3 regions of the Acetobacter sp. AC2005 genome follow, and region 2 is predicted to be linked to each of the others. Evidence: riboswitches for the same ligand, from Rfam matches in the RefSeq annotation. Region 2 holds a riboswitch; each other region holds the start of a gene.

Evidence for each region. A riboswitch is a leader RNA that binds a small molecule or an ion and turns the genes downstream of it on or off. The one in region 2 is predicted to bind cobalamin.
Region 1: another riboswitch for cobalamin. It lies ahead of QQM41_RS08150 (DUF2147 domain-containing protein); the one in region 2 lies ahead of QQM41_RS13970 (hypothetical protein).
Region 3: another riboswitch for cobalamin. It lies ahead of QQM41_RS08050 (DUF1636 domain-containing protein); the one in region 2 lies ahead of QQM41_RS13970 (hypothetical protein).

What each region holds. Positions count from the first base shown of each region.
Region 1 is NZ_CP149625.1:1,676,968-1,687,738, reverse strand. Features, by position in the region: gene QQM41_RS08165 (aromatic ring-hydroxylating dioxygenase subunit alpha) at 1-46, shown strand, start outside; gene QQM41_RS08160 (dicarboxylate/amino acid:cation symporter) at 450-1,754, shown strand; gene QQM41_RS08155 (carbohydrate porin) at 2,120-3,712, shown strand; cobalamin riboswitch at 3,791-4,029, shown strand; gene QQM41_RS08150 (DUF2147 domain-containing protein) at 4,071-4,535, shown strand; gene QQM41_RS08145 (sorbitol dehydrogenase family protein) at 4,648-5,322, shown strand; partial or broken gene QQM41_RS08140 (FAD-dependent oxidoreductase) at 5,344-5,769, shown strand; one part of gene QQM41_RS08135 (IS5 family transposase) at 5,803-6,142, shown strand; one part of gene QQM41_RS08135 (IS5 family transposase) at 6,142-6,599, shown strand; partial or broken gene QQM41_RS08130 (GMC family oxidoreductase) at 6,606-7,826, shown strand; gene QQM41_RS08125 (cytochrome c) at 7,819-9,138, shown strand; gene QQM41_RS08120 (NAD-dependent succinate-semialdehyde dehydrogenase) at 9,244-10,698, opposite strand.
Region 2 is NZ_CP149627.1:49,546-60,316, reverse strand. Features, by position in the region: gene QQM41_RS13985 (carbohydrate porin) at 1-1,565, shown strand, start outside; gene QQM41_RS13980 (CbtB-domain containing protein) at 1,711-1,929, shown strand; gene QQM41_RS13975 (CbtA family protein) at 1,953-2,687, shown strand; cobalamin riboswitch at 2,876-3,094, shown strand; gene QQM41_RS13970 (hypothetical protein) at 3,427-3,834, shown strand; cobalamin riboswitch at 3,904-4,146, shown strand; gene QQM41_RS13965 (hypothetical protein) at 4,341-4,619, shown strand; gene QQM41_RS13960 (hypothetical protein) at 4,619-4,978, shown strand; partial or broken gene QQM41_RS13955 (IS3 family transposase) at 5,245-5,720, opposite strand; gene ltrA (group II intron reverse transcriptase/maturase) at 5,788-7,299, opposite strand; gene QQM41_RS15750 (IS3 family transposase) at 7,806-8,363, opposite strand; AL1L pseudoknot at 8,289-8,405, opposite strand; partial or broken gene QQM41_RS15745 (IS3 family transposase) at 8,486-8,629, opposite strand; partial or broken gene QQM41_RS13940 (transposase) at 8,738-8,866, opposite strand; gene QQM41_RS13935 (alpha/beta hydrolase) at 9,051-10,007, shown strand; gene QQM41_RS13930 (hypothetical protein) at 10,059-10,301, opposite strand; one part of gene QQM41_RS13925 (IS3 family transposase) at 10,469-10,771, opposite strand, start outside.
Region 3 is NZ_CP149625.1:1,653,673-1,664,443, reverse strand. Features, by position in the region: gene cobN (cobaltochelatase subunit CobN) at 1-1,766, opposite strand, end outside; gene cobW (cobalamin biosynthesis protein CobW) at 1,786-2,838, opposite strand; gene QQM41_RS08050 (DUF1636 domain-containing protein) at 2,835-3,263, opposite strand; cobalamin riboswitch at 3,441-3,678, opposite strand; gene QQM41_RS08045 (MarR family transcriptional regulator) at 3,833-4,351, shown strand; gene QQM41_RS08040 (FUSC family protein) at 4,341-6,545, shown strand; gene QQM41_RS08035 (hypothetical protein) at 7,176-7,901, opposite strand; gene QQM41_RS08030 (glycosyl hydrolase family 28-related protein) at 8,541-9,911, shown strand; gene QQM41_RS08025 (glycosyltransferase family 4 protein) at 10,022-10,771, opposite strand, start outside.

The DNA of each region.
Region 1 (10,771 bases), on a different replicon from region 2:
GCGCGCCTTACGCAACATCGGCTTAAGCCAGTTTTTTACCGCCTGAAAAATTAAAAAATCACAGTTCCCCTTCTTACATGAAAGTTGTGCTGAGATTACTCAGCCACTTTCATGTGAGTTGAGAGAACCACATGACTCTTATCCAACACCCACACATATAGAGCCTGCCCACCCGACATTTCTAACATTCAAAATAAAAATATGGTCAAACTCCGTATCATTACATTCATGTAATTACATTGATATAACCCAGAATCTTCAACCTGAATATTCACCTTACGCAGTGCCTGAACCTAGAAAACTCAAGAAAAAGAGATATACCCTCTCTTCCCAAACGATATAAACACGCGTTACCTTACGTGAGTCTGCGCGTATATTCTTGATATAACACTATATATTTCATCAGGATGCACCACAGGCACAAAAACAAGAACAGAAAGTTTTTAGGCGTGCTTCCATCATCTGCTCCCCTTTCCAGTTCACACCAACGCTTCCTTTACCTTCAGGTTCTGGTGGCTGTGGGTGCAGGCATTGCCGTGGGTGCAATGTTTCCCTCTGTTGCCACTGCGCTTAAACCGCTGGGAGATGGGTTTGTTAAACTTATCAAAATGGTCATTGCACCTGTTATTTTTCTAACAGTGTGCACAGGCATTGCAGGCATGGCGGACCTTAAGCAAACAGGCCGCGTAGCAGGCAAAGCCATGCTATATTTTTTGTGCTTTTCCACTTTGGCACTGGCAATTGGCATGCTTGTAGCCAACGTTCTGCAACCCGGTGCCGGGCTGCATATTCGCCCGGAAAGCCTTGATACAAGTTCTGTTACACAGTTTGTAAGTGCTGCTGCACAACATCACTCTTTTTCAGATTTTTTGCTCCAAATCATTCCCTCCACCACCGCCGGTGCATTTACATCTGGTGAAATTTTACAGGTTCTGCTGGTTGCCATCCTGTTTGGCATCAGTCTGGCCAAAATGGGTAAGGCGGGTGAAACTGTCCTCAACCTGTTTTATAGCCTGACAGAATTGGTTTTTGGGGTGGTGCGTCTGGTAATGTATCTGGCCCCTATTGGCGCTTTTGGTGCCATGGCCTTTACCGTTGGTAAATTTGGCCTGCATTCCATTCTGCACCTTCTTGCCTTGGTGCTGACATTTTACCTCACTGCCATTCTGTTTGTAGGCGTTGTTTTGGGTATTGTGGCAAGGTTGGCTGGATTTAGCATTCTGCGGCTGTTGGTCTTTTTAAAAGAAGAGCTGCTCATTGTGCTGGGCACGAGTTCTTCCGAATCTGCCCTACCTGGCCTGATTGCCAAATTGGAACGGGCTGGCTGTTCCCAAGGAATTGTAGGGCTGGTTGTGCCCATGGGCTATTCCTTTAACCTGGACGGTACCAACATTTACATGACACTTGCCGCACTGTTTATTGCGCAGGCTACTGATGTACACCTTAGCTTTCAGGAACAGCTTGCCCTGCTTCTGGTTGCCATGGTGAGTTCTAAAGGTGCTGCCGGTGTGACAGGGGCAGGCTTTATCACTCTGGCTGCCACTCTTTCTGTTGTGCCCAGTGTACCTGTCGGTGGTATGGCCCTTATTCTGGGGATTGACCGTTTTATGTCTGAATGTCGTTCTCTCACCAATCTGGTTGGTAACGCTGTTGCTGCGATTGTTGTCTCTCGCTGGGAAAATGCGCTGGACGATGCACAACTTCAGGACGCCTTACACACACGGCCACAAATTACAAAAGCACCATCAGCTTAATTGTTATTTTCCGTAGAAAGCTCTCTGCTAGCTTTCTACGGATTTCCTTTATGCGTGTTTTAGAATCATTCCTGTTGTAACAACATAACTTTGTAAACTTTTGCTTGAACATTCGTTATAACAGAAAAAATCTCTTGAATCTTTCTGCGTGTAATTTAATTACTATATTCCGTAACAATAAAAACAAAAACAAACGCGGAAATGGGAAAATGTTTGCAGAAATTACAAAATCCATTTTTTAAAGAGAAAGCTGCCAGTCACCCTTCTCTTTAGTCTCTGTATTTCTTTCCCCCTGCTTCAGAAATACGCCGTTGCTTCATGCTAACTGCATGCAATGGCCATTCTTGCGCCATGAGGATCGGGCAATGCCCTCAACTTATATCATTTCCAATTCAGAACAAAAAATATCATGCTATCGGCAAGATTTTTTATCCATTGTCCGTGCAATCTATGTCGGAACAGTTCTTTTCTCATTGAATATTGCTTTTAACGCCACCACTGCACGCGCCCAGCAGAGTGAACCGACTAAATCTCTTGAGAGCCCCCAACTTTCTTCAAAACCTATTATCAACGCTGAGATACCCAAAAAACACAAACGCCCAATAGCAGAAGAACGTCTGGACGCTCTGTTTGATACAGAAAGCCTTTCCTACCTGCTAAACCACAATAATACAGCGTTACGTAGGCAGGATATCAGCGCTGGGTATTTTGTTGCCGAACAGGCTTTTGGCAATTTGGCCCCCGGCCTTAAACCTTGGCGCGACAGGTTAAGTGAACACGGCTTCACCTTTGAGTTAACCTACAAAGGTGAAGGTATGGCCAATCTTGCTGGCGGCCTTTCAAAAGGTATGGATTACACGCACGAAATACGTGCCAGCATGCTGTTTGATCTGGGCAAGTTAACAGGTTGGAATCCGCTACAAGGGTGGTACCTGCATGGTATTGTTATGAACCGTGAAGGCAGGCAGGTCGGTTGGGATCATGTTGGAGAAAGAAACGTACTTCTTACAGAAGTATGGAGCATCCACGGGCCGGCAGCAGCTCGCCTGGCAGATCTGTATCTGGAAAAATCTTTTCTCAATAACCGCATCAATATCAATGTAGGACGCATTTCACTTACGCACACATATTCTACTTCTATTTTACTGTGCACATTCATGACCATGTGCTCTGCGCCCATGGCTATACGAGAACCGGCTGGTTGGAGTGTTTACCCCAAAACATCATGGGGAGGCACAGTACGCTTTCGGCCAACGCATGATCTTATCCTGCGCACAGGCATTTATCGCATAGGCCCTAAAGCCCGCGATAACACAGGCTGGGCATGGGGCGATGAGCCTTATACGGGCATTCAAACTCCGGTTGAATTAACGTGGGAGCCGTTTTTTGGCACGCGTAAGCTTCCCGGTCATTACAAAATCGGCTTTGGCCACGATACTTCACCTTACCCGGATATGGTTGGCACCATTCCGGCGGCTTTTGCGGGGTCTGTGCATCCACACAAGCTCAAGCCGCGTGATACATTTTATATAGAGGCAGATCAGATGGTGTATCGCAGCCATGGCGAACACCAAATGGCTGGCGGCTACGTGTTGGCAGGGTTTATTCATAACACGCCAAGTAACTCTACATTCTCAAACGAATTTTATGCTGGCGCTTCCCTTCTGGGCATTATCCCCCACCGGCCATTGGATCGTCTGGGCGTGATGTATTCCTATTACCAGCTCAGCCCCCGTCTGGCCTACGGGCAACGCATGCAGGAAGCCGCTGGCGTTCCGCTTGGCCCTTATATCAATGGACCACAAACGCATTCCGCCATTCTAGAAGCGTATTACGGCATTCCTGTCACACCGGGTTTGGTTATTACGCCGGAGTTTGAATATATGATGCGCCCCGGAGAAACCTCGGTTATTCCCAATGCCATTCTGGCGGGACTTAAGGTTATTGCTGCCCTGTAAGACAAAGCGAGGCGCAAAAACCTCTCACCTGCTCTGCTTTTCCCATACTGGCACCAAGTCCTCTTATTGCTAGAATAAATGCTTGAACAGATGGATGGTGCTGCGCAAGCGGCTTAAAAGGGAATGCCGTGCACGGTTTTTGCTTCATATTGAAGCAGAAACTTATAGTCGGCAGCTGCTCCCGCAACTGTAAGGGGAGGTTGGACCTGCTGCCGGTCACGGCTAGCCACTGGCCAGTAATACGGCTGGGAAGGCAAAAGGTCTAACACACACCATATCCCCAAGCCAGGAGACCTGCCTCCATCAGGCACATCACACCGGGCGGGATGAACCGGTAGCGGCAGGACAAGGCAGCAAAATGTACAAACATGCCTTTAGCTCATTTATAACAGCACTGCTTCTTGCATGGGGCACCATACCTTCTCATGCTCATGCAGAAAACGCCTCCACACCAACCATAACAGGGCAATGGATTACAGAAGACGGCAAAGGCGTGTTCGATATCCATAGCTGTGGCGATAAGATGTGCGGGAATCTTGTAGGGTTGAACCTAACGCAGGATGAAGAAGCTTCTGGCCGCAGAAAAACTGAATGTAACCTTCAGATGCTCAAAGGCTTCCACCCCATGGAAGACCGGCATGACCATTGGAAAGGCCACATTTTTGACCCTCAAAGCAAAAATACTTACGATGCCATTGTATGGGTGGCGGAAGACGGCTCCCTGAAATTGCATGGTTTTTTAGGTTTGGAACTCTTTGGCAGAACAGATACGTGGCAGCCATTTCATGGCCATATAGGTAATAACTGCCGCATTAACTCCTGAGCATACCTGCATCAACTAGGCATGAAATAGGTATTATGCCGTTATAACAGGTTGCAAGCTCAGGCCTTCTCTATAAAACCATTCACAATTTGGCATTCAATATTTCTCCGCAATGTTTCATTCCGACAGGGCGGAGCCCGGCTTTGTAGGGAGAACCCGAAGAATGAGACAAACGCACAAGGGGCAGCCTGTAGCGGAATGGTGTGCATCCCCTAACGCCATGCGCTTGAACAAGCTTTTACGTATGTCCCGGCGAGATGTGCTTTTAGGTGGTATTGGTCTTTCTGTTGCAGGCGCAACGGGTGCAGCCCTTGCGGCAGATACCGCTCCTGCCACTCCAAACAATGAAGATCTATCCCGCTTTATGCAGGTATCCCAGCGCCTGACAGATAGAGAGACGTTAAACCCCCAGATTGGCGCGGCCCTGTACGCCAACATCGTGCAGGCCAACGTAGATCGGAAAGACAAACTTAACGCCCTGCATACCCTGCTGGAGCGGGAAAAATTTACAACAGCATCAGCCTTTGCACATGCTGCGGAAAAATCTGATCCAAAGCTTAAAGATGTCATCCACGAAATTCTAACCGGCTGGTACCGGGGCATTGCGGATGGCAAGGTGGTGGTTTACCGCTCTGCCCTGATGTTCGACATCACCAAGGATGCCGTTTATCCCAAAACCTACGCAACGGGCGGCCCATTCTACTGGACAAGCAAGCCACCAGAAGTTGCACGCCCCAAAGGGCATCCTGCACTTTCTGCTTCCGCCCTTGTTATCGAACCGACCTGATCTTACGGGATACCCCGCCTTATGCCCTCCGAAGAAAATCTTTCAGCCGACGTTGTGATCGTAGGATCAGGCGTTGCAGGCAGCTCTATTGCCAATGAACTGGCACGTGCCGGTATTTCCGTCATTGTGCTGGAAGCTGGCCCGCGCGTTGACCGCCAGCATTTTGTGGAAAACTTCCGCAATCTGGAAAACAAACCGTCCTACCAAGGGCCCTTCCCGGCCGTACCTTGGGCACGGCATCCGCCTGATCAGCAAACCCCGAACGATTACCTGCACACCACCGGCCCGAATGCCGAAGCCTATCAGCAGGTTTACCTGCGCATGATGGGCGGCACCACATGGCACTGGGCAGGTTGTGCCTGGCGCTACCTGCCATCAGACTTTGAACTGAAAACACGTTACGGTCAGGGCCGCGATTGGGCTTTGACATATGATGATCTAGGGCCTGTTAGATCTTGAATTTCTTCCCATATTGTAGGGATGGAAGAAGGAGACAGAACAGGCACCTTTACGGACGAGACATGGGCGATCTGGGAACCTCTGATTGAGGAGGTTCGCCCGAGGGGCAAGACGCCGCCACATGATCTGCGGCGGACGATAGCAGCGATTTTCTGGCGTCATGAGAATGGCGCGAAATGGCGGAGTATCCCCGCTGAACTGGGTCCGTGGTGGCGGGCTGCGCAGCTTTTCATCCGCTGGGCGAAGCTCGGCGTATGGGAGCGGCTGCTCGCACTGGTTCAGGAACAACAGGGAGTGGCATTCGGAATGACTTTTCTGGATGGCACAAACATCAGGGCTCACCACAAAGCGGCGGGAGCCCAAAAAAAGGGGCCTCTTTCGAAGAGCGAGACCATCGTGAAGCACTTGGCCGCTCTCGCGGTGGCTATGGCACAAAAGTCTGCGTGATCGCTGATGGACATGGAAAAGCCTTCGGTTTTGCGCTGGCCCCTGGACAGGCTCATGAACTGCCTCTGGCACCAGCCATGCTCGACAGCCTTCCCGCCACTCCCCTGTGGGTAGTAGCGGACAAGGGCTACGCGTCGAACGCCATGCGTGAACGGATATGGGACATGGGAGCACGGCCAGCCATTCCCGCGAAACGACGCGATGGCCCGGTCGCCTGCCCCAAATGGGCCTATCGGTGTCGGCATCTCGTTGAGAACCTCTGGGCTCGCCTCAAGGAGTGGCGCGCTGTCGCAACCAGATATGAAAAAACAGCAACGTCGTTCCTCGCGGTCATCCACATCGCTGCCGCAGCAGACTGGATCAAGCCCTAACAGGCCCTAGAACCCTTTTACTATCAGGCAGAAGTCATGATGGGGGTTTGTGGGCCAGATCCTGCGGTGGAAGATCTTGGGTCCCCCCGTAAACAGCCTTATCCTATGGATGCGCTGCCCATTTCCTACGCTGCGCAGCAGTTTCGTAAGCTGATTCAGGAAAAAACGCCGTGGCGCGTGGTGCATGAACCACAGGCCCGTAACACCCGCCCGTATGATAGCCGCCCAACGTGTGAAGGGCATAATAACTGCATGCCTATCTGCCCTATTGGGGCCATGTATAACGGCAGCTATTCTGTTTACCACGCAGAAGCCGCCGGGGCTAAGTTTATCCCCAACGCTGTAGTGTATAAGATTGAGCGAGACAGCGCGAACAAGCGCGTAACCGCCGTGCATTACTTTGACCCCGACAAAGGGTCTCACCGCGTAACGGGCAAATATTTTGTTATTGCCGCGCACTGCATTGAAACAGCCAAACTGCTGCTACTTTCTGCCGATGAGCAAAGCCCAGATGGTGTTGCCAACAGTTCCGGCCATGTAGGCCGCAACATGATGGACCATACAGGCGTGCAGGTAACCTTTATCAGTGGTGACCAAGCCTTGTGGCCAGGCCGTGGACCTCTCGAAACGAACGTGATTGACAATTTCCGTGATGGAAACTGGCGTACGGATCGTGGTGCTTATCTTGTACATATGGTGGATGATAACCAGGTGGATCTGGCCACCCAGCTGGCAATTTCCAAAGGTTACGTTGGCCGAGAACTGGAAGAACAGATCCGCTATCTGGCTTCGCACACAGTGCGCCTGTTCAGCCATAACGAAGCCCTGCCAGACCCCAATAACCGCCTCACACTCAGCAAGGATCATAAGGATATTCTGGGGATCCCGCACCCGGAAGTGTATTACAAGCTGCCCGAATATACCGTGCGCAGTTGTGAACACACGCGCTATGTTTTCCGTGACCTTATCAAGCTGATGCACGGCACGGATGAACAATGGACACCGGGCTACTTCCCGCAGGATCACCCCGCAGGCAGCACCATTATGGGCACGGACCCCAAGGATTCCGTAGTGGATGGCCATTGCCGGACGCATGACCATGACAACCTGTTTATTGCCAGTTCCTCGGTTTTCTCAACCGTTGGCACCGGCAACATCACCCTGACTGTAGCCGCCTTGGCGCTACGTGTTGCCGATACGCTGAAAAAAGAACTTGCTCATGCCTGATTTTTCCAAAACCTTGCGCGTCCTTCTTTCAGCAAGCACGGTCATTGGTGTTTGTGCCCTTAGCCAGACACCTGTGCATGCAGAAAATGCTGCTCCAGATCAGGCGGTGCTGGATCGTGGTGCCTATATTGCCACTGCGTCAGATTGTATTGCCTGCCACACCAAACCCGGTTCGCAGCCTTTTGCTGGTGGCCTAAAAATTGCAACACCTATGGGTGATGTGATTTCCACCAACATCACGCCGGACCCAGACCACGGCATTGGCAAATATACAGAGCAGGACTTTGAACAGGCCGTACGCCACGGTGTGCGCAAAGATGGTGCTTACCTGTACCCTGTTATGCCTTATGTTTCTTACGCAGGTATGACAGACCAAGATGTGCATGCACTTTATGTGTGGTTCATGCACAGCGTAAAACCAGTAGCCAGCGCCCCAGCAGAAACAACATTGGTGTTTCCTGCCAATATGCGTAGCGCAATGGCGGCATGGAACTTTGTAACCACCAAGGAAGAACCAGAAAGCGGGGATTCCAGCACATATGATCCGCTACGCCGGGGTAAGTATCTTACCAATGCGTTGGAACATTGTGGTACCTGCCATACCCCCCGTAACTTCATGCTAAGTGAAAAGCAGGACAGATATCTGGCCGGCACCTCGCTAGATGGATGGTATGCTCCCAACATTACCTCCAGCAAAACCGGCGGTATCGGCAACTGGAGCGAAGACGATATTGTTGCCTACCTGAAAACAGGCCACGCCAATGGCCATGCGCAGGCAGCAGGCCCCATGGCAGAAGCCGTGGAACATAGTACCAGCCATCTGACAGATCAGGACCTGCACGCCATAGCCACTTATATTCATCAAGTGCCAGCTATGGATGATGATATGGAACATCAGGCACGAGATAGCTTTGGCAAAGCCACCGAAGCGCTGGACATCCGCCAAAGTGCCCCTACCCGCATTGATGATCTGACCGAGATGGACGGTCAACACGCATATGATGCCAACTGCGCAGCCTGCCACGGCCAGACAGGTATGGGCACGAAGGACCAATACGCACCCTCACTGTTCCACAACTCCACTATAGGCAGCGCACGGCCAGATAACCTTATCATGACCATTCTACACGGGGTGCAGCGTAAAACCGAAGCAGGTGATGTCTCTATGCCTGACTTTAGCGGGCATTCAGACGTGCAACGTTTGAGTGATGATGAGATTGCCAAGATCGTGAATTATGTGATGGCAACCTTTGGCAGTGGAGACCCACACGTAACAGCAGATCAGGTTGCGCAGTTCCATAAAGACAAATAACAGCCACCCCACATACAAGGTGGTTGCACCACACAACAAAAAGGGCGGAGGGATTTAAAACCCCTCCGCCCTTTTTGCATGATCTTCAGAACGAAGACTGAAACCTTAGAAAGAAGGCTTTTCATGAAGAGCAGATACCAAGCGTGTAATGGTATGTGCCTTTAGGGCTTCTGGCCCACCTTCCGTGCCATAGCCGGAATCTTTCATGCCACCAAACGGCACTTCCGGCACACCAATGCCATGATGATTAACGGCAACCATGCCGGCTTCCAGCTTTTCACCCAGCAAGCGTTCCGTGCGTTCACAACGTGTATAAACATAAGCTGCCAAACCATATGGCAAACGGTTGGCTTCCGTTACTGCATCAGCCAGATCAGAATACTCATCCATAATGGCAATCGGACCAAAAGGTTCTTCTTGCATCACCCGCATTTCCAGCGTTGGCTTCAACACCAATGTGGGTGGGAAGAAGCATCCTTCATTTGGCATGGAAATATCGGGCTGCCACAGTTCCGCACCTTTCTGGCGGGCATCCGCAACCAGTTCGGTCAATGCCTTTACGCGGCGCTCATTCACCAATGGCCCCATGGTCACGCCTTCATCCAGACCATTGCCGATCTTAAGCGCGCTCATCTGAGCTTTGAATTTTTCAATAAATGGCGCTGCAATTTCCTTATGTAAAAGAAAACGTGTGGGAGCAATGCACACCTGCCCGGCATTGCGGAACTTGGCTGCTGCCAGACGTTCAGCAGCGGCATCCAGATCTGCATCCGGGCACACAATAACCGGACCGTGGCCGCCGAGTTCCATGGTTACTGGCTTCATCTGCGCACCAGCCAATGCTGCCAGATGCTTGCCTACAGGCGTAGAACCTGTGAAGGAAATTTTACGCACAACGGGGTGCGCTATCAGATACTCAGAAATTTCTGCTGGCACACCATACACCAGAGAAACTGCACCTGCCGGAATGCCGGCATCACAGAAACACCGGATCAGTTCTGCCGGAGAAGCGGGCGTATCTTCCGGGGCCTTTACAATAACCCCACACCCTGCACCCAAAGCGGCGCCCAGCTTGCGGGCAATCTGGTTGATGGGGAAGTTCCACGGTGTAAAGGCAGCCACAACACCTATCGGGCGGTGCAACACGCGCTGTTCCACATAAGGCGCACGCGGTGGCACCAGTTCATCGTTCAGGCGGCGGCCTTCTTCACCGAAATATTCAATAACACCGGCAGCGCCCTGAATTTCGATAATTGCCTGAGCAAGAGGTTTGCCCTGTTCCTCACTCATAATACGGCCAATTTGCTCTGCCCGTTCACGCAGCAGATCTGCCGCCTTGCGCATAATCACAAAGCGATCCCACGCCGTAAGGTTACGCCATGCCTGGTAACCTACCTGCGCACCCGCAACCACTTTTTCCAGATCAGCCTTGGAAGCATGGGCTACCTGCCCAATAACCTGACCCGTAGCCGGATTGGTAACTGGAATGGTACGACCATCTGCCGCATCTTGCCATTTCCCGGCCACCAACAGCTGCGTGCGTATTTCTTTTTCTGACATCTACATCTCTCAAGCAGAACGGGCAGACATCCACCATGGAGCCTTTGTCCGGATTTTTTTTGCTGACACCATT
Region 2 (10,771 bases):
AGAAATTTCCATATTCATTGCATTGCTTGCTCTTGGTTGCCGGCGTTTGGGGAACTCTACCTACTTTTGCACATGGTGAAGAAACACAAATCGAGGAAGATCGTCGTCGTCTTGGCAATTCTGGGCCGCTGATTGAGCAGATTGATCCGGCTACGGTGCGGGATTCCCAGCGTGCTTCAGAAGACGCGGCAGCAGAGAAAAAAGGCGATGACACCCCAGATATGAGCGACCACCTGCTGGGCAACATGTGGGGCGCGCGAGACTGGATGGCCAAACACGGTATCAGCTTTGACATTCAGGAAGTGGATGAGTTGTGGGGAAACACCACAGGTGGCACGGCTTCCAGGGCTGATGGCGCCAGTGGTTCGGGCACTGGCCCCGCCTATGATGGGGTAACCATGCCAACCCTGACGGTGGATCTGGAAAAGCTGATCGGGCTGAAGGGCGGCACATTCAACGTCAGGGCCCTGCAGCTGCGCGGGCGCTCCATCTCGCAGGATCATCTGGCCAACTTCAACCCCGTCAGCGGGTTCGAGGCCGATCGTTCCACCCGACTGTTCGAGCTGTGGTATCAGCAGTCCTTTCTGGACGGCAAGCTGGACGTCAAGATCGGGCAGCAGGATCTGGATACCGAGTTCCTGATCAGTGATTACGGGGCCTTGTATCTGAACTCCAACTTCGGCTGGCCCATGGCCCCATCGGTCAACCTGTATGCAGGGGGGCCATCCTGGCCGCTGTCTTCTCCGGCAATCCGCATCCGCTATCGTCCATCAGACAAGTTCACCTTCATGTTTGCCGCAGCGGATGACAACCCGCCGGGCAATCGCAACAACTCCTTTGGCATCCAGAACGGCGGCAACAGCGCAGATCCCACCAACCAGAACACCAATGATGAAGATGGCGCCAACTTCAACATGGGCACTGGCGCGCTGCTGATTACCGAACTGCAGTATGCCCTCAACCCCCAGCCTGATGACATGTCACACGTCACCAAGGATCCTGGTCTGCCGGGTATCTACAAGCTGGGCGGATATTACGATACGGCCAAATTCCCTGATTATCGCTACAACAATCAAGGCAAGGCTTTAGGGAGTGCGGCTGACACCACAGGCATTCCACGGTGGGATCGGGGCAACTGGATGGTATATGGCATCATTGACCAGATGATCTGGCGACCCTCGCTCCAGTCTCCTCAGTCTGTGGGCGTTTTTGCGCGTGCCACGGGCAATGGGGGAGATCGCAACATGATCAGCTTTGCCATTGATGCAGGCATCAACCTCAAGGCGCCCTTCAAGGGGCGTGACAATGACACGGTGGGTCTGGGCTGGGGTATTGGCCGGGCTTCTTCTGGCCAGCGGCGATATGATCGTAACTCCGGCGCGCCGGTGCAGGGTAATGAAAACCATCTGGAACTCACCTATCAGGCCCAGGTGATGCCGTGGTGGGTCATGCAGCCGGACTTCCAGTATGTCTGGCATCCCTCTGGCGGGGTGACTGACTGGACAGGTAACCGTCTCGTCGGGAACGAAGCCATCTTCGGCCTCCATTCCAATATCACTTTCTAGGGGAGGGGGGAGCAGCAGGCGTGTTCGGAATGCTCTTGCTGTCAGGCTTTGTCATTCTATGATGAGGGCCGACCAAACCATGACGTTCTGTTTCAAACTCTTTTGTGCCTGCTCCGGTAGGCTCTATTAAAAAGGATACAACACCATGAACACATCTGTTCATACGGCTATGCCGGTTGCGGCAGCGGGCCAGAGCATTCCGGTTCGCGCCATTCTGCCTTGGGCTGTTTTCGGCCTGATTGTTTCTGCACTGCTGATCTACTTTGTGGGTGCAGAGCAAGGTGCCACTTCCCTGATTTCCGGGCACGCCGTGCATGAGTTTGTGCATGATGGCCGCCATCTGCTTGGTTTCCCCTGCCACTAAGGCATTAGAAGAAAGTTTTACTCATGGTTGGTCGTCTTTTGGCCCGCGGCATGGTCGCGGGCATTCTGGCTGCATTGCTTTCTTTTGTATTTGCAAAGATTTTTGGTGAACCACAGGTAGCATTGGCCATTGCGTTTGAAGCGGCGCAGGATGCCGCGGCTGGTGCCGCGCCAGAGCCGGAAATTGTCAGCCGTGGTGTGCAGGCATCGTGGGGGCTGCTGACAGCCGTGCTGATGCACGGTGCTGCATATGGCGGTATTTTTGCAATTGTTTTTGCCTTTGCCTATCAGCGCCTTGCCGCATTAAGTCCGCGCAGTATGGCGCTGTTGCTTGCTGGTGTTGGGTTTTTAACATTTGTGCTGATCCCAGATCTAAAATACCCACCAAATCCACCGGCTGTTGGGCAGGAAGAAACCATTGGCCTAAGAACGGAAATGTATTTTGCAATGGTTGGCCTTGCCGTTGCTGTTTCCATGATTTCTTTGTTGGTGGGGCGTGCGCTGTCTCATGTCATAGGATATTGGAACGGTGTTGTGTGCAGCATTGTTCTGGGGATCGCACTTGTTGCTGCGGCGCAGTTTGGTTTACCTGATATCAATGAAGTGCCTGACAATTTCCCTGCTGTAGTGCTTTGGCGCTTTCGGGAAGCATCCATTGGAATGCAGATAGTTTTGTGGTCTGTTCTGGGGCTGGTGTTTGGTGCTCTGGCAGAAAAATGCCTGCCAGAAGCAAATGGAATGGCAAGGAAGGTTGCTTGATTGAGGTTAGAGAACAAACTTTATAAAATATAAATGCACAAAATAGCATTGGGTGATCCTGTAATGGGCTAACCCGATGCTATATAAGGGATGCTCTGGCTAAGGTTTTGACGGAGACGTTATCTTTTGCCAAAGCCTGAAAACGACTTCTCCCACTTGTCAGATTAAACTTGCCGTAGGTATAATCAAAAAAGTAATTTATCGATGGTTCTACGCGAGTAGATTAAAAGGGAACCCCGTGCTTCTGTAGGTTATACAGGAAAGTCGGGGGCTGCTCCCGCAACTGTAGGCGGTATGTTATCTCTTCGGTGCCAGAAATGGCAGGCCACTGGTGATTTCACTGGGAAGGCCAGAAGGGTGACGCGAAGCCGTGAGTCAGGATATCTGCCATTGATTGTGCAACCATACTGCCGGACGGGATGATCCGGAAGTGGGGGATATAGATCATGCAGATTATAATACCTGCATATTCCAGATTATTTTGCGTGCAGAACCTGCACTCTTTCAGCGTTGACCCTCTTCCTGCTTAAAAACTGATTATCAGTGCAGATCTATTGGCTTTGTGTTCATGCCATAGGGGTAAACTGCGCGTGTTGCTTTGTAAGTAAAAGCTGGAAAGTTTATGAGACATGACATTACAAAACTGCGCATCCCACTGTGCGGAGCTTGATAGCCTTATCCTGTGTTATTTGCAGGAACGACATAGTTTGTCTTTTGGCCGTGTAGAAAGGGTTCAATCGTGAGGTTACCTTTTATTTCTACAACAAGCCATGCTTCACATCCGTTGCTTGAAAAAATTATCATGCTTGCGCCAGACAGAACGTGTATTTCCAAATTTTTCGGGCCAGAATATTTTCTACCTGTTGAAGTACAACTGCAACAAAACGGCTATGATTTGTTCGAGTGTATGATTACAGGTTTACCCGTTCATCATCAGGCACGGGGTGATTATCTAGAAGCGCACTTTAGGCCATTGCTGGATGCAACACTGGATATGGTAATGGCATTGCAACATGTTTCTGCTTGCACGTCAGGAACAGAATATGTGCAAACTTATATTGCCGTGCAAAATCTTATTGGTGCACAAAAAGCTGCAATGGCTATGTATTGCAGTACTTACAATTACGAAAAAAAATCTGTTGAATAGAGAATGTTCTTTAAAAATCTTCAGCTATGCATAAGGAGAATTTGTTTTTCTGATAGACGTTTGGTAGGTAATTTTAACAAAATCGATGGTTTCGTGCAAACGGATTAAAAGGGAACGCTGTGATATCCATGCGCTGGTTGGCACCAGTAATGGATTAAGTCAGAGACTGTGCCCGCAACTGTAGGCAGAGATTTTTTCGGATATGTGTTTTATTGTAAACATAAAACAGTCACTGGTGCTGGCGTACCGGGAAGGCAGCCGAAAAAGATAGATCTGCAAGTCAGGAGACCTGCCATCGTTGTTTCACCATGTCGTCGGGCGGGATGAACCGAAGGCAGGACGAAAAACATGTACAGATCAGTATGGCAGATGGCTGCCTGTCGGTTAACGAATGTTATGGTGGCGAGCACTGGGTCGGAGCAGGTCCAATGCAGCGAAATGCTTTTGTTCGCAAGTGCATGAACCTGTCTTGGCCATAACCCCGACATACAGCCATGAGAGTTGCTATGAGCCACATCATCAATTTCCCGGCCCAAAGTGGAGCTTCCAGACCTTATCTGTCTTCGAAATTACTGACAGAAGGACAGCGCCGCTTTATTCTTTCTCTCCCCATAAGCGGAGATTATGGTATTCCAGCAACAGATATCGGAAGTATACGCACTTCTTTGATATTGATGGGGTATGTCGAGGCAGGGTATTCCTCTCGCTGGGGGCGTGCTGCTGCACGCCTGACGCGCAGAGGGTGTATATTGCATCAAAAACTGATGTCGAAAAAGGGCATCTGATGACACAGCAGGAAAAAAAACCTTCTAACCATCGCGAACTTTCTGTTGGCGAATTGGTCCATATCGCTACAACCGTTTGCCGTGGTGAGCAACAGGTGGTTTGGTCGGACTATTCTATTTTAACCCGTCAAAGATTGATGACAACGATATGGGATTTGACCAGAAACGGAAGTGTAGAAAAATATAATCATCTTACTATCTCCGAGCATGAAGAAAAAAATATCATAAATAAATTAGATGGTTTGTACTTATTAAATAATAAGAAAATATTGGATTTTATAAGAATGTTTTTAGGCTTTATAAGTCCGCTTCATGCGTTGCATTATAGGAATGAAATCATTAAAATTTTATCGTATTAACTATTTATTATTCCATATTTTCCGGCCCATGTCTTGCTTGTAGCAGGGAATGGGCCGGGGTACACATACAATGGTTTTTATGGATGATAGCCTTGTTGGCTATCATAATCCCCTTGAAAAATCATTTTATGAAACGGTGAATGTGTACATTTATGAAGATGCACGTTTTTGAGTATCATGATTCAGTCCTCCAGTATCAGGCGAGATACCTCGTGCACGCAAAAGTTGAATTGCCCCGGGTTTTGTGGAGACGTTTTTTATCTGATTTAAGCGGCTAATGCATGTGATTTCTGTTGTGCATAAAAGCGTGCCTCAGCTTCTGCTGGCGGGATGTTTCCAATGGAGGACAGGAGCCGCCGATTATTGAACCAGTCGACCCATTTAAGTGTTGCCAGTTCAACAGCTTCCCTGGCCCCTGCCGATAGATGAGTTCGGTTTTGTAAAGTCCGTTAATGGTCTCTGCTAAGGCGTTATCATAGGAATCCCCAACACTGCCGACAGAAGCAACGAGCCCCGCTTCAGCCAGTCTTTGCGTGTAACGAATGGACACATATTGACAGCCGCGGTCGGAATGGTGGGTCACTTTTCCCTCAGGTCGCCTCTGGCACAGAGCCTGCTCGAGAGCATCCAGCACGAAGTCGGTATGAGCCGTTGAGGAGACGCGCCAACCCACAATAACCCGTGCGAATACATCAATGATGAAGGCCACATAAACAAAGCCCTGCCATGTGGAAAGTAGAGTAGGAAGCGCATATGCGCTTCCCCTCTCCGAACCGTACGTGCACCTTTCAGCGCATACGGCTCTCCGTTCAGGCTCGGCTTAGAGCCATTGCCACATCATGATAACGGGAGGTGACCGTGCTCCGTGCTTCGTCCCTGAAGATATAGGGGTTTTGCTCGGGGTTCCGCCACCGGAATTGCGCTTTTGGGCTCGTGACGAGCCGTCGCAGCGCCTTTCCGACAAGATTGCCTTGTTCGCTTCGTCCATAGACCAGCCAAGTCTTGGACTGGCCCGTCTCCGGCACTCGATAGCATTTTCGCATCAGAGGCCTGATACGAGAACGATATTTCTGCGCCAGCCAGTGCGCCAGTTTCCAGAACACGACAGTGTCGATACGCCGGAATGTGCGCGCTGTGAAGTCCGTGAACCGGTAGAATGCCGCCCATCCTGCCAAGCGACGGTTCAGGGAGGCAATCATGTCAACCGCATTGATATCGTGATGTCCAGTGAGCGCCTCGGACAGTCCGTGAACAAAGGCCTTGGCTTTCTCCTTGGGTATTGTCGTGACCACGGACATACGCCCGCGTGATCCCCGTTTCCGAATGATCCGATTTCCCAGAAAGACAAAACCGTCGTCAACATGGGTGATATGGGATTTCTCCATATTCATCTTCAGTTTCAGACGGTTTTCCAGGAAATCCCGGCATTCCTCACGGATGGTTTCGGCATGTGCCTTTGTCCCTTTGACGATGACGACAAAATCATCGGCATAGCGACAATAGGCAACAGCGGGTTTCCACTGCCGGTTCTCACGAACCGTGATGGGCCGTTGCTGCTGTATGCCAAAATTCCATGCCCAACGGTCCTTTCGCGCTTTGTGGCTCAGGTATTTCGTCTCCAGCCATGTATCAAACTCATGGAGCATGATATTGGACAGAAGCGGTGACAGAACGCCACCTTGCGGAACACCCTCGCTGGCCGCCACGAACAGACCACGCTCGATGTGGCCTGCCTTAAGGATACGCCAGAGCAGATCAATGAACCGATCGTCCATTATCCGCCGCCGGATGCTGCGAAGAAGCAGCCTATGATGGACAGTGTCGAAGTAGCTCGCAAGATCACCTTCGATGACCCAGCGTCCCCTCGTGTCACTGCCATCCTGAAGCTGCAATTTCACCGTCCGGACAGCATGATGCACGCTGCGTTCCGGTCTGAACCCGTAGGAGAGACGATGGAAATCGCTTTCCCATATTGGGTCCATGACCATCAGCATAGCGCGTTGGACAATGCGGTCTGTCAAGGTCGGAATACCCAGCGGGCGCTGCTTGCCGTTCGCTTTCGGGATATAGATGCGCCTGACCGGCTTCGGGCAATACGTGCCGTTCAGCAGGTCCACACGCAGGTTTGCCAGATGTTGATCCAGCGTGTTCTGCATGTGACGCTTGTCTATTCCGTCTATGCCCGGTGTATGGGCGCCGCTCGACGCCAATACGATCCGGGCCGCTTCGGCAAGCCACTCCCGGCTGGCCATGAGCCGCAACAGGCGGTCGAACCGTCGGTTCGGGTCCGCTGCAGCCCATGTTGCAAGCTTGTGCTGCATTTCCCTGATTATCAAAGGTCTTCACCTCATTAGGTCAGTTAGTTTGCACTTCAAGCAGTCTGAACTGTTCCCCTTCGCCATGTGGCAGGCTTTCCCTGCCGCAGACTACTACGGGAACTCCGCCAGCTTGATGGACATCAGGGTCAACTCCCTTGGCATTCCACCAAGCCTTCCCTCGTTCGTATGCTGGACATCAGCGCGTTGGGGAGGCTGCCGGTCGCAGTCCTTTTCCTTGCGTTCCGCAAGTCGATACCGATGCCGTGGTCTGGCTGTGTTCTCCCCACGGCTCCCAGCAGACACCATACGTGTGTGCCTGCATTCGGACCCCGCTGACTTACATCTCCAGCGGCGTCATCAGTATTCCGCCTGTTAAACCGTGTAGGCAGAGGCGACATTTCAGCCCTCGGATGCGGGTTAACCGGTTCGTGTTCCTCAACCTTCCAACGCTTCAGCCTCGGGAACCATCTCGGCTTAACGGTTTCGCCTCAGTCCCCTTTACCTGCGGGCTACGTCACCCTGCCAGTTGACAGCAGGTCACCGCCGCTTGGGCTCATGTTCCCCCACAGCAGGGAACAAGGCAGTAGTTCTGTTCCTCCTTTCTCCTTTGCATTCCAGTCATACGCTCCCCCAGACCATCCGGGGCGAGGCGCACCGTAAGTAAAATCCGAAACCCAGAGTCTGTTGGGGGCAGGAGCATGAAACTGGCGCTGCACCAGATCCTGCGGACACGGACGTTGCGGATCAGGCCGTGTGGTTCTGCCCCCCTTGCCACGAATGACGCCTTTCAGCCCCATCCGGCGCATCAGCCGCTCTACCGTGCAGCGGGCGACATCCAGGCCTTCACGTCTGAGCTGATGCCAGACCTTGCGCGCTCCATAGACGCAGAAATTATTATTCCACACTCTACGGATGTCATCGCACAGTTCTTTGTCTTTCTGGCTGCGCACACACGGATTTTTCTGTCTGGCAACAGTTGCATAATAGGCAGATGGTGCAATCGACAGAACCCTGCAGATTGACCCGACACCATATGTCTGCCGGTGCTCCTCAATGAAGCGTGTCATGGCTTGAAGATGCGGTCGAGCTCTCCTTCCGCAAAATATGCCGACGCCTTACGCAGGATTTCATTGGCCTGCCGCAATTCGCAGTTCTCTCGCTCCAGTTGCCTGATCTTCTCTCGATCAGGCAGGTCACTCACCGCAGGCGCATTGGCACGTTCATGCAGACGGGTCCATTTTGACAGCGTGTCAGGATGAATATCCAGCTTTGGCGCTATCATCATCACTGCAGACCACCGCGAAGGATGGTTCTTCTCTTCCTCCAGAACCATGCGGGCTGCACGGTCACGAAACTCAGGCGGAAAACGCTTCGATTTATTGCTCATGAATTCTTCTTACCTCACGGGTCTTTCTGTCTCCACAAAACCCGGGGCAATTCACCCCGTGCGTCCCGGCTCGGGCATCAGTGGCGCGATGCGCGCCCATTCCTCCTCCGTCATATCAGACGGATAACGCTTCGTCTTGCGGGTAATCCTGGCCATGCGGCCTCTCTGCTCTGGCGTCCACATCCAGAGCTTGAATCACACTTCAGCGACTTTCCAAACAGGCTCTTATGTAAAAACCATATATAAAATATCTGAGTATTGTATTTTTATATTGATACCAATCAATAAACTCTAAGGTTCATAGGTATATACACTTGTCTTGCGGCATGGTCTGTGATGTCAGCCGCAAAATAGGAGGCGAGTTACTATGCCAAAATCAGTAGTTAATCCCGAATTCCTTCCCATTCTTGAGAAAATGCCATCTTTTGATGGTCTTTCGTCGCTTTCACTGCCAGAAGTGCGAGAAGTTTTTCTAACATCTGTGCGCCTTATAGAAGGTCGGCCTCTGCCAGATGTTATCACGCGGGAAGAATACGTACCGGGGTTGAACAATGCCCCAGATGTGCGTGTGGTTGTTTATACGCCGCGTGAAGTGCAGCCCAACGCACCTGCTATGGTTTATATTCATGGTGGCGGTCTTGTTTCTGGCCATCCAGAAGTGGATGACCCCAAATGCCAAAAGCTGGCCAGTGATCTGGGCTTTCAGATTTTCTCGGTAGATTATCGGCTGGCGCCTGAGGTCAAATATCCCGGTGCGATTGAAGACTGTTACGCAGTGCTGAAATGGGTGCATGAAAACGCCAGCAAACTTGGTATTTCGCGTGATAAGGTTGTTGTTGCGGGTGAAAGTGCAGGTGGTGGTTTAAGTGCAGCGCTGAGCCTGATGGCGCGTGACAAAAAAGAATATAAACTGGCTTTTCAGTTGCTTATTTACCCCATGCTGGATGATCGCACGGCAATAAACAGTGATCCGGGCGCTAATTTTGGCGAATTTGTCTGGACACGTTCTGCCAACAAATACGCATGGCAGGCTTATCTGGGTGATAAAGCGGGTGGCCCGCAAACGCCACCATATGCAGCAGCTGGCCGAGCAACTGATCTGGCAGGTTTGCCTCCCACCTTTATTGGTGTGGGATCAATGGATCTGTTTTTGAAAGAAGACCTTGATTACGCAACCCGCCTGATGGCAGCGGCCGTGCCAACGGAAGTTATGGTGGTGCCGGGGGCGTATCATGTGTTTGATATGTATGTGCCAGATGCCGAACTTTCCCGTAGGTTTATGGATGCCTACTGTGCAGCACTTAAACGCACATTGAATCTGTAATATCAACAGTGCCTGACAGGTTGTTTAGCCTGTCAGGCTGTGGTGTTAGCTTTACCCACCACCTCTGCATGAAGCCATTTCTCGGGTGGAAACTGCTTCCGATGCAGCCTTGCGAAGCTGCAAGGCACAACTTTGCGCAGAAATAATCATTCTTTGTGCGCTAGCAGAAAAGGGCAGCCTGCCGCCGCTTTTGCCTGCTGCAATAAGTGCAAGATCCTTATACGCATCTACAAAAATATTTTGTGCAACACTGCCAATATCCTCACAGCCGCCTAAATCTGTCGGCTGGAACATGTTTTTTGCGCGAAAACAAAGCAGAGAGATGGAGGGTTTGAAAAACCCTCTGGTTTTAGGTCTCTCTCTGTGATTCCCTCTTTTGTGTGATGATTGGGGGGATGGCTCATGAAACAGTCTGGTTTTTTTTGGACTTGTGACGGTTTTGTGCCGGTATGTGATCTCTTTTACGCGCCTTTGGCCTCGAAAGCGAGGGGGCTGATACTCCCGAGATAGGAATGGCGCCGTCGCGAATTATAGAAGCCGTTGATGTATTGAAAGATGGCGGCAGTTGCCTGACGCCGTGTTGGCCAACTTTGTCTCCAGAGCATTTCGGCCTTGAGGCTCTTGAAAAAGGTCTCGACCACGGCGTTGTCGTAGCAGTTTCCCTTGCCGGACATAGACGGTATCATCCTGTATTCCATTAATTTTTTCTGGAAATCATGGGAGCAGTATTGGCTGCCGCGATCAGAATGGAAAATGCAGCCAGA
Region 3 (10,771 bases), on a different replicon from region 2:
ATAAATGGGTAAATAACTGGTAAATCACCTGTTAATACGGTTGGCCCACAAGATGGAGATAACGCCACAGCCTTACCGGGCAACCATTCCAGTGTGCCATGCGTACCTAAATGCACCATGGCATCGAGCTTTTTCACATGCTGCAACCACAAGTAAAACGCAACATACGCATGGCATGGCGGTGTATCCGGATCATGATACAGGGCTTTACGATCAGCCGCGGCCCCTCTGTCTGGTTGCACAGCCAGAGAAATATTCCCCAGCTGAATGTAACGCAGGCAAAAAACACCATCTTTTACATTGGCATCCTGTTCAGGGTCACCCCATGCTGCACAAACAGATTGCACAAAAGCCGGATCTAAATCTGCCAAAAGCTGACGATAGAGCTTTGTATCCAGAACAGGCTTTGAGCAGCTATCCATCAAAGCAGCAGCAAGAGCTTTTGCATCAGGAGCATCTTCTGCTCCTATATTATAGCCTGCATGATGTAAGAATGTGAGAATGGAAGAAGTTGATGCAAAACCATCCAATCCTACAGCATGCGCTATATGCGCTCCAGATTTTTCTAGCCCCGCGCCTGGATAATCAGACAGAATAATAGATATTTTCTTGTCTGATTGCGGAACTTTCCGCAGTCTAGCCCATGCAATTGCACGGCCTGCCACCAACTTTATACCTGGTTTATAAGGATCTCTGAACGCAGGCTGCCCAGGCTCCGCATCCTTTCTGAAAGAAATTGGAAAAGTTGCAATTGTGCCATCCAACTCTGGCAAGACCACTTGCATGGCCATATCTGCCCGTGCCAGACCACGTGGGCTTTCTTCCCACAAAGCCTGTGTACATCCCGGCTGCAAAAGTTGCAGAATAGGCGCATCAGCTACATCCAATGGTGAAAAACCATTCTGGTTTCGTGCAGAAAAGCACGTTGCATCCAGAACAACATCAGGTTTTGCAGATTGTAGGTAATGGCTTACATCTTTGGAAACGGATGGGTCCTTTAAAGATGTAACATACACAATTTCTACAGTGCAGCCACGCTGTGCCAGTTCTTCTGCCAGACATTCCGGGCCCGCCACATCCCCTACCAGCAAATGCGCGCGATACAGAAGTATGATCGCTTTTATCTGGAGTTGCGTCTGAGCGGCGGCAGGAGAATAAGAGCGATACACACCCCATGCTGGCAATGCTTTGGGTTGTGTTCCCTGATCTTCCTGCATACCTGCAAGAGCAGACATGAGCCCTAATGCTGCACAGATATTATCCGGGCCACCTTGCTGGAAAAAACCATTTAAGCGCGCGTAATGTTCAGCAGAAACGGTGGAAAGTTCTGCCAGCCGCCTATCACCTCCTATATGTCCTGCTTGGTGCTGCGCATCAGAGCTATGGCTTTGCAAAATATCACCGGGTAGCAAAGCTAGCGGCACACCTGTTTCACGGCTCCATGCCGCTAACTCTTCTGCCCCATAGCGCCAGTAATCCAAACCACCCAGCAACCGCACGACAACACAGCGCGCTTTTTGCAATGTGGTTTCAATATACAGATCAATCGACATAGGGTGGCGTAACCGTGCAAGGCTTGTAACCTGCAAGGTAGGGCGCAACGCGCTTCCTTCAGTTTGTGCACGTAAGAGAGCTTCTGCATGGCGCAGGGCCAGAAGATCGCTTTCTGTAAAAGAAAGTACAACCAGATCAGCTGAAGGAAGATTGAGATCTTCCGCCACTTCCTGTTCATCAAGCGTCCGGTTTTCCCGCACCAAGAGATGCATAAGCCCACTCCGTCCTTAATCAGGCCGTTACCAATGTACCGCCAAGCGCCTTGGCTATAGCCGGAGCCTCCAGCCCCTTTTGCCCGATCACGACAATGCGGCCTTCTCGTCCACCGTTGGCAGCAAGAGGGCGATCAAATTCATGCCGAAAACGCGTTCCCACACCCTGCACTGCCAAACGCATGGCCTTACCTGCCACTGCAGCAAAACCTTTCATGCGCAGCACATCATAACGGCGTGCTGTATCCTGCAAGAGCGTTAAAAACTGTTCCACACTCTGTTGCTCAGGCACACGCACCACAAAACTTTCGAAGTCATCATGTTCGTGTTCGCCATCTTCTGCATCATGATGGGAAGGACGAGCGGCCAGATCAGCTTCTGCCGCAGCTCCGATACCAAGCAATATGGCCGGATCTACCTTGCCTTCCGTGGCACGTACAATCTGCACAGGGCGCGGTGCTGTGTGGCGGATTTCATCTTCAACGCGTGCAAGCGCATCTGCATCAAGCAGATCTGTCTTGTTCAACACCACAAGATCTGCAGCGTTGATCTGATCTTCAAAAACCTCTGCCAAAGGGTTGTCATGATCTAGGGATGGATCTGCCACACGCTGCTGGGCAATAGCTTCCGGGTCATCTGCAAAACGGCCAGCAGCTACTGCTGGTGCATCCACTACGGTTATCACCCCATCAACAGTCATGCGGTTGCGCACTGTTGGCCACCCAAAGGCCTTGAGCAATGGTTTAGGCAGCGCCAGACCTGATGTTTCAATAACTACATGTTCTGGCGGATCGGCCCGATCTAGCAGGGCTTCCATTGTTGGCAGAAAATCATCTGCTACCGTGCAGCACAGGCAGCCATTGGTCAGTTCGACAATATCATCTTCCTTGCAGCCTTCCACGCCGCACCCGCGCAGAATTTCTCCATCAATGCCAAGAGAACCAAATTCGTTCACCACCACGGCAATGCGGTGCCCTGCTGCACGCTGAAGAAGATTGCGCAAAAGGGTTGTTTTGCCTGCCCCTAAAAAACCAGTGATAATGGTTACAGGCACGCGAGATGCGAGTGTCATGAAGGCTCCTGTTCATCATAAAGTTGTGCGGGAACACGCCCCAGCACCATATTGGAAAGAGATGCCGGACGGCGCGAAGGCATGACCGTGCCCCGCGCGGATTTTGCATAGAGTTGGGCATACGTCAGAAGATCTTCTGCTTTTTCAGCGCCCAGATGCCCTAATAACCATGTCCAACGCTCTGGCATGGCAATAGCTGCAGTGCATCCGCGATCACAGGCAGCCAGACACTGCACCTGACGCAACAGAACCGGAGCTTCCTGCCCAGCAGCTTCTGCTTCCTGCACCAAGGTCTGCAAACGTGCATACAACTGGGCACCCGGCGGCTGATCCATAGCAGGTCCACCACGCCGACATGTGACACACACATGCAAAACAGGGCGATTCTGAGGTGATTTTTGAGAAGAATCGGACGCTTCGGCCATGCTGTATCCCTGAAATAACTACCATTCTAAAAGAACGGCTGCTTGAAAGGGGTGCAGATACCCGGCGCCCCTGCCCAGAGATGACAGAAGAAATGCACCCTATGGTGCATCTATGCCTGCCGGGCACCCCGCCAGCAGCAACGCCAGAACTTAATAATTAAGGCCCGCCTATATGCTTACGCATAAGGCACCAATGGCAGGTTTCCTGGCTTGTACCCACATATGCTCTCCCTTACAGGCCAGAACATAAAACAGCGTTCCCTACCTTCCCAGCCTGCACATAGGCCAGTGGCACATTGGGCCAGAAAGCCCATACGGAACACCATGGGTAACTTACAGTTGCGGGGGCAGCGACGGCCTTGCACCGTTCTTCCCTTTTCATCCCGTAAAGGACACCATTAGCCCGCGCACAATGCGCATAAGCGGCCTTTGCTTTCAACCCGCAGTTTTAGCCCTGCAACTTTAAAAGTCTGCTGATCTGAAACAGGATTGAGGCTTCACGCTAATGTTCCTGTGCTTTGCAGCCTTATTTCCATTATTGACGCGCAAAACAGCTATGTTATATTCGTATGAATATACTTTATATGTCAAATATTCTTTCGCTAACTAATGAGGATTCTATGACCTCCCCACGCGTTCTGCCCACACTGGATGAAACGCGTTTTTCAGACATGGCGCTTATCTTCCGCATTATGCGGTTAGCCACCGTCTGGCGCACGCAACTGGACCGGGCTTTACGCCCGCATGGCATGACATTGGCCAGCATGCGCCCGATGGCTTATTTGATGATGATGCCCGATGGCGCCACGCAAAGTGATCTTGCAGCCGCCATGAATGTGGATTGCTCGGCACTAGTACGTATTCTTGATTTGCTGGAAAAACAAAAGCTGATCACTCGCCTGCAGGATACGCGGGACCGGCGTGCCAAAAAACTTGTGCTTACTTCTGCTGGGCAGGAAAGATGTACGCTGTTCCATACCATTGCAGCGCAACTTGAGCAGAACGTTCGCCAGAATCTTACAGAAGATCAGGTACGTAGCTTAATTCATGATCTGTCCTGCATGCTGGAAACGCATCATGAACGCTAGATCTGAGCACAGCAGTCATACGCTCTTTTCCCTTAACACTCTATTATCCCGCTGCTTACCGGCTTTTTTTTCTGATGAAGCCCAATGGAATGCTTTTAAAGCTACCGCAGGTTATTCTGCCCGCGTGTTTTTGTGCATTGGCATTGCCGTTTTTCTGGCATTTATGTTCCAACTTCATTCCCCCCTCAGTGCAGCCACAACTGTTCTTATTGTGGCAAACCCAACTGTAGGGGCCATGGTTTCAAAAAGCGTATGGCGTGTTATCGGCACAGTTATCGGGGCTGTTATTAGCGTTGGCATTATGGCTGTGTTTGTGCAGTCTCCCGTTCTGTATTTTGCAGCGCTTTCTGTTTTTGTAGGTATAGCCTGCATGGTGGCCACGTTTCTGCGCTTCTTTCGTGCCTATGCTGCCGTGCTAACCGGTTATACAATTGTTATTATTGCTGCACCCGCTTTTGCAGACCCAGACAATATCTTTCTTTCTGCAATGGGGCGCTTATCTGCCGTGGTAACAGGCGTGGTGGTAACAGCCTGCGTATTTATGGTGACAAGCCCGCGCAAACCCAGCGCGGTGATGGAAAAGCTGGGAAACGCTTTTCGGGATACCATTCTCCATGCAAAAAACTTTCATGCACAGGAAGGCCTTTCTGCCACACCGGAAGAACATGCGGCAGAAGAAAACAACCCATCTGAAACCACAGATACCGCAACCACAGGCACAGCATTCCGCAGCCTGCCACAACCCCTTTATGATAGCCGCAGCCGCCTTCTGGCAGGTATGGCCGGTTTAACACCAGCCATAGAATTTGCCGCTGCAGATGACCCAGATATGCAGGCCCGTATTTCTAACCTGCGTCTGGCTCTTAACCGTTTAACCGGGCTGATTGTCAGCTATCATCCCTATTGGTTAAACCTCTCTTTGGTGGATGCACAATCACGCCCCGTGCATCAGCATGTTGCCGAAACATTAGAGCACATTCTGCATCTTACAGAGCAACCTGGTTGGCTGGAAAACCCCGCCCCAGTTTCTACCTGCTTACATGATTGCCTGAAAAATCTGGAACAACTTTCACGCAATAATCCGGCACCCAGCTTGCTGGCAACACTAGATAATACGCGTGATATTCTAGTGCAGATAGATCTGGCCCTGTACGATTTGACGAGCTTGCGCCGCGATCGTGAATCCTCTTACACGCGCCAATATCTGGAATGGCCTGTTGCCTTGCGTAATGGTGTACGTGGCATGTTTATTGCGCTTCTGGCTGGCATGTTATGGTATGTTTTCCACTGGAGCGCAGGCCCTATGCTGATCCTGTACGTGGTGGCAGCCTCCAGCCTGCTTTCAACGGCGCCCTCTGCCGGCAAAGCAAGCCCCATGATGGCAACTGGGACGATGTTGGCCGTGCCTATGGGATTTTTATGCCATTCCCTGTTTTTACCCCGCATAGATGGCTACCCGCTTTTATGGCTGACGCTCTGCCTGTTTCTGCTGCCGGGCGTATGGCTACAATTTCACCCACGCTACAGCATTGGTGCATTTGGATATGCGGTGTTTTTCACCATGCTGCTCTCTATCAACAACCCTATTGTTTATAATGACCTAGCACTCACCAATAACTGGATGACCATGGTGGCCGCCTGCGTGCTTCTGGTGTTGGTTTTCCGGGTTATTTTACCGCCAGATCATCGGCTGGATGCTGCACGGTTAGTTTCTTCCCTTACGCGTAGCCTACAACAACTGGCTCTTTCCCATAGCCGCAAGCCGGTGCAATGGATTGCATGGGAGAGTCTTCAACTTCAGAAAATTACGCGGTTGATGATGCGTCTTTCCTTTATTCCTTCCGGTATAGACAGGCAGGGATATACAGATGCAGCCTTTGCAACACTTTCCCTAGGAAGGCTCATTTTACGCCTGCGTTGGAACGCAGAACACTTAAAACTCAACACACAGGCGCGCTCTGCCTTGGCAGATGCGTTGCAAGCTTTTGCCCAGTTGCGACACACTCCACTTACCACGGCAAATGCACTGGAACAGGCAGCTGCAGTCGTTCATGCAACGTCTTCAGAACAAGAAGACACTTCCCTGATGCGAGACAGAACTATTTCCTGCCTGATACAGGCTGCCGACATTATCCGAACCATTCCTGAGTTTTACGATAAATACGGACCGATCCATCGTTCTCTACCATTATAATGCATTGTGGTGACGCAATAGACGCGAGTATATCTGACTTGATGTATTTGTTGAAAGATAGAGCATCTGTGGATGTGAGGAACGGAACGATCTTTTTTCAGTTCCATACCATCCGAACTGGTGATTACCTGTAATCTAAGGGCTTCCCTAATTCCTATCTAGAAAAGAGTGCACTCCATATTGTTCAAGCGAAAACGCTGTCTGCAACAATTCCACAAGATAATATACCAACAATAACGCTACGTTTGATTGTTTGCGAGACCAATGCAGGCGTTGTCATAACATTACGTTTTTAGGAACCTGTGCCAGCTTTATATGCTCGGACTTTGAGGTCCAGTCTTTTGAAAGGTACAAAGTGATCAATAAAGACCCGGCTTGTTCCGATACATAAATGCCAAACACCCAGACTTAACAATTCGTGAGCTTGTCGGTAAAACTAACGCCTATCACCCGACATAGCAGAAAACTGGTCTTATCAACGACCTGAACGACCTTCTTCAGCTTCTGATACTTAATCATTTACTTTCTGACAATAGGCTGTACAGGGCAAAAATTCTCCAGATACGATATATTTTTTATAATGTAAAATGTCTGGAATCCACCGCAATAGTCGAAATATAGATCTTACATCTACACATTCCCAGAAATTAGATTCTTAATTGCTTCCGGCGAGGGATCACTAACTCCGGACCATGAAACATTTCCCCGTAGCTTTCTAGCTGGCGTGCCAGCCCATAATTCGTTTTCTCCGATAGGACCAGAAACGACTGTGCGTGCACCTACAATAGAACCGTCAGAAATTTGCGTACCTTTTAAGATGCATACCTGCGCACCAATCCAAACTCGCCTACCAATCAGGACGTCACGAGGACTGTTTAAAATTGTGCCTGTTCCAAGATCAACAATGGCATGATGGTCACTGGTGCGAACTTGGATACCTTCGGACCACAAACCTTTTTCACCAATGTTGCATGTGCAGCCACCATGCACCCACACAGAGGTTCCAAAACTTACAGTTTCAAAACCCCAAACAAAAGTTGATTTTTTATAAATACCCGCAGTAAGACGCAATGTAGGCATACCGCCGTATATATATGCACAGCCATCATCTTCTGGAAAGTTTATTTCCCCTTCCAGTGGAGAGTTTTGATCTAGATACAAAAAATTTCCACTTCCCCAAAAATTTATACGAGCATTTCCGCGAAATTCATGAAAGTTTGGGTGAAATGCAACAACGTTATTGCGTTCACCCATTCCATTTATAGTCAAGCGACCCTGTGTTATTTTTTCTATATTAGAAGGGCTCAAAAATATACAGCTAGATCTTGATGGAATACCTTGTAATGTAAGTGTCATTTTTTATCCAATTTTTGCTTTCCAGAACCTCAGTTTGTAAACCACTGGAAAATCGTGTACTGAGGTATAAAATACTTAATAGCAACAAAAAAACAAGCCACTTCCATATCTCGTTGCCACCTACTCAATAGGTATATAGTATGGAGTTGTACATCCTTAAATCACACTAGAATTTCTCTAAAAACACAAATATTTACCATATCGAGAGATGTCCATGAACGATAAAAGAAACGTTTCCCACACGAATCTCATGAAAATACACCTCATATATTTTTAGAAGAAAGCATTATACTCGCAATAACCCACGACATTTCTGGTAGATCCGAATCTGTACAGTTCGCAGCAACATTCTATTAAAATAGACAAATCTGTGCAAACAAAATAATCATATTTCCAGAAAGTGATTTTCCTAATCTAGGAAAATATCGACAACCATCTATTGACCAACGAATAATCATCAGTTTCACAAACTTATAAAGGCCTATTAAACCCAATTAAACTCTTTGAAATCAGCTTAAAACTAACCACCATCTCCTAATGCTCAAGTTTCTAAATTAGCATTATAAAAAATGGGCAAGATGAATTAGCAAAACTGCGAGACTATTAAAAAGCTCTCGTAATTAACAGAAAGAGAGGAACATGAAACATATATTGGCTATGACTTCGCTACTGATGTATCTCTCCACCCCGACTGCTTGGTCACAGACCATCCAAACAGATATTAGTAATATGAAAGCATTAGCTGCAGAGGCTACGACTCCACGCGAGATAAGTGAAAAATTCAATGATGTAATTAGTGTGAAGGATTTTGGCGCAAAAGGAGATGGAATGCATGATGACACTGCCGCTATTCAGGCCGCTATAGGACATGCCCTTGCTACCCCCAATTATGGCGGACGTGTTTATTTTCCCGATGGAGTGTACCTTATAAGCTCAGCTCTAAATGTGGCCGGAAGTGGGATTGCTCTGATAGGAGCAAACGCAAATTCCACTATTCTTCAGGCAACATTCACAACTGGCACATTCATTAACATCGGGTCCTCTTCATCTACCCACAATTCCAACATCAGGATTTCTAACTTAGCATTTAGTGCCAACCACCCCTTGATTACTGGTGAAGCTATTTTAGCTCAAGACGTCAATAACTTGAACATTGATCATATTATCATGAAAAACAATATTTATGACGGAATTCGTATCGAAAATCCTAATCGCGGTACATATGGAGTTTTTATCAGCCACTTCTGGTTTGATAGTATTTTACATGATGGATTCGTTTTTGGAAAAAATTCGAAACAAATTAATCCACCTACTGATATTTATTTATCCTATGGCGGCATACAACCAGGACAACTTACAGCCGGAGATGCCATCCACGCCTACAGCTTTGGCGGCCTATACCTCACGAATGTGGATATCACCAATAAAGGATCGAACTTCTTTACTAAAGGTCTAAACATTGAACCCAAACATAATCAGGTTGCTAATGCCTTAATTTGCTCCATGTGTCTCTTTGATAGCAGCCGTAATGATAACCTTCATATTGGCGGAGAAGGAAAAGTTGCTGACATACAGTTTGTCAACAGCTGGGCTAGCACATCAATTGATGGAGATAATATTGTCATCGAGTCAGGGGATGGTATTTTAATCGGAAGTTCCACTATAGATTCCGCTGCAAAAAATGGTTTAGTTATTATGGGAGGAAGAAACATACAGATTAATGCGAATAAAATACTTGGAAATGGCTGTTCTTCTTCCAAAAAGTTTTCTGGAATTGTAATAAATTCAAATATTTCCGATTTCACCATCACAAATAATCAGATTGGTTCAGGTGGATATTTTGCCACGATAGGTAGCACCATCAAACTTAAGCATGCCATAAGCTTGGCCCCAGGTGCATCCAATGGCTACGTAATAATAGGGAATAGAGGAACTGGTATAAGCGATGAATTCATAGAGGGTGATGTTACAGGCAGCAGTAGATACGTTGCCGGCAACATCAAACACTGAAATTTGGGCTAAATAGACAGTTCACTATGCTTATCAACACGGGTCTGACTTGATTCCCCCCCCCAAGCAGACCCGTCTTATCAATAATTTTCCTTTCCTAACGTCAACTCTCAAGAAATCGCTTTCAGCGTAGCCCCATAAAATGTGAACTCACCTTCAAAGTCATTTGTAAAATCGAACCTAAATTCAAGAATATCATCAGAATCTGGGTTATCAAATATCATTTTGACTGACATTCTCTGATCGTTTTCTATTTTAACTTCTTCCAACGCAAGTTGGCCGTTTTTACGGGATTGTACATCAAGTTTAAGATCAGGAACCACTGGACCGCTGACACAAATACGAAAATCGAATTTTATAACATATTTATTGGCAGCCAAAGCGATGTAAGGGCCAAAAATAATATGCCCTGCGTTATACTTGCCTAATGGAAAATATAGAACACCATTTTCCATCTGACCTCGATGGTGATGAAATTCTTCTGGCTCTATCTTATACTCACCGTTATTAGAATAGTTTTCGAAAGCAGCAAACTTAAGGCGATTTGCACGCTCTGATAGCATGCTGAAAGTTTTGATGTCATAACGTGAAAACAGATTGTATCCACTATCATGAATCTTGGACGACGCTTCATTCGGTTGTGCCGTCATAGTTTCCATCTTCGTGGCTACAGCATTTGCTAGAACCGGATATTTGGTAAGAGTATTCGGAAAACTTTCAACAAAGCTATCATGACTGGCAGGCATCAAGAAAGCATTCAAGGCTTTCTGTAATTGGTTATCGACAACATTGGCCGTATATATCTGCAAAACTTTATCCTGAGCAGCGATAACTGCATCATACACATCGCGGTTATTCAG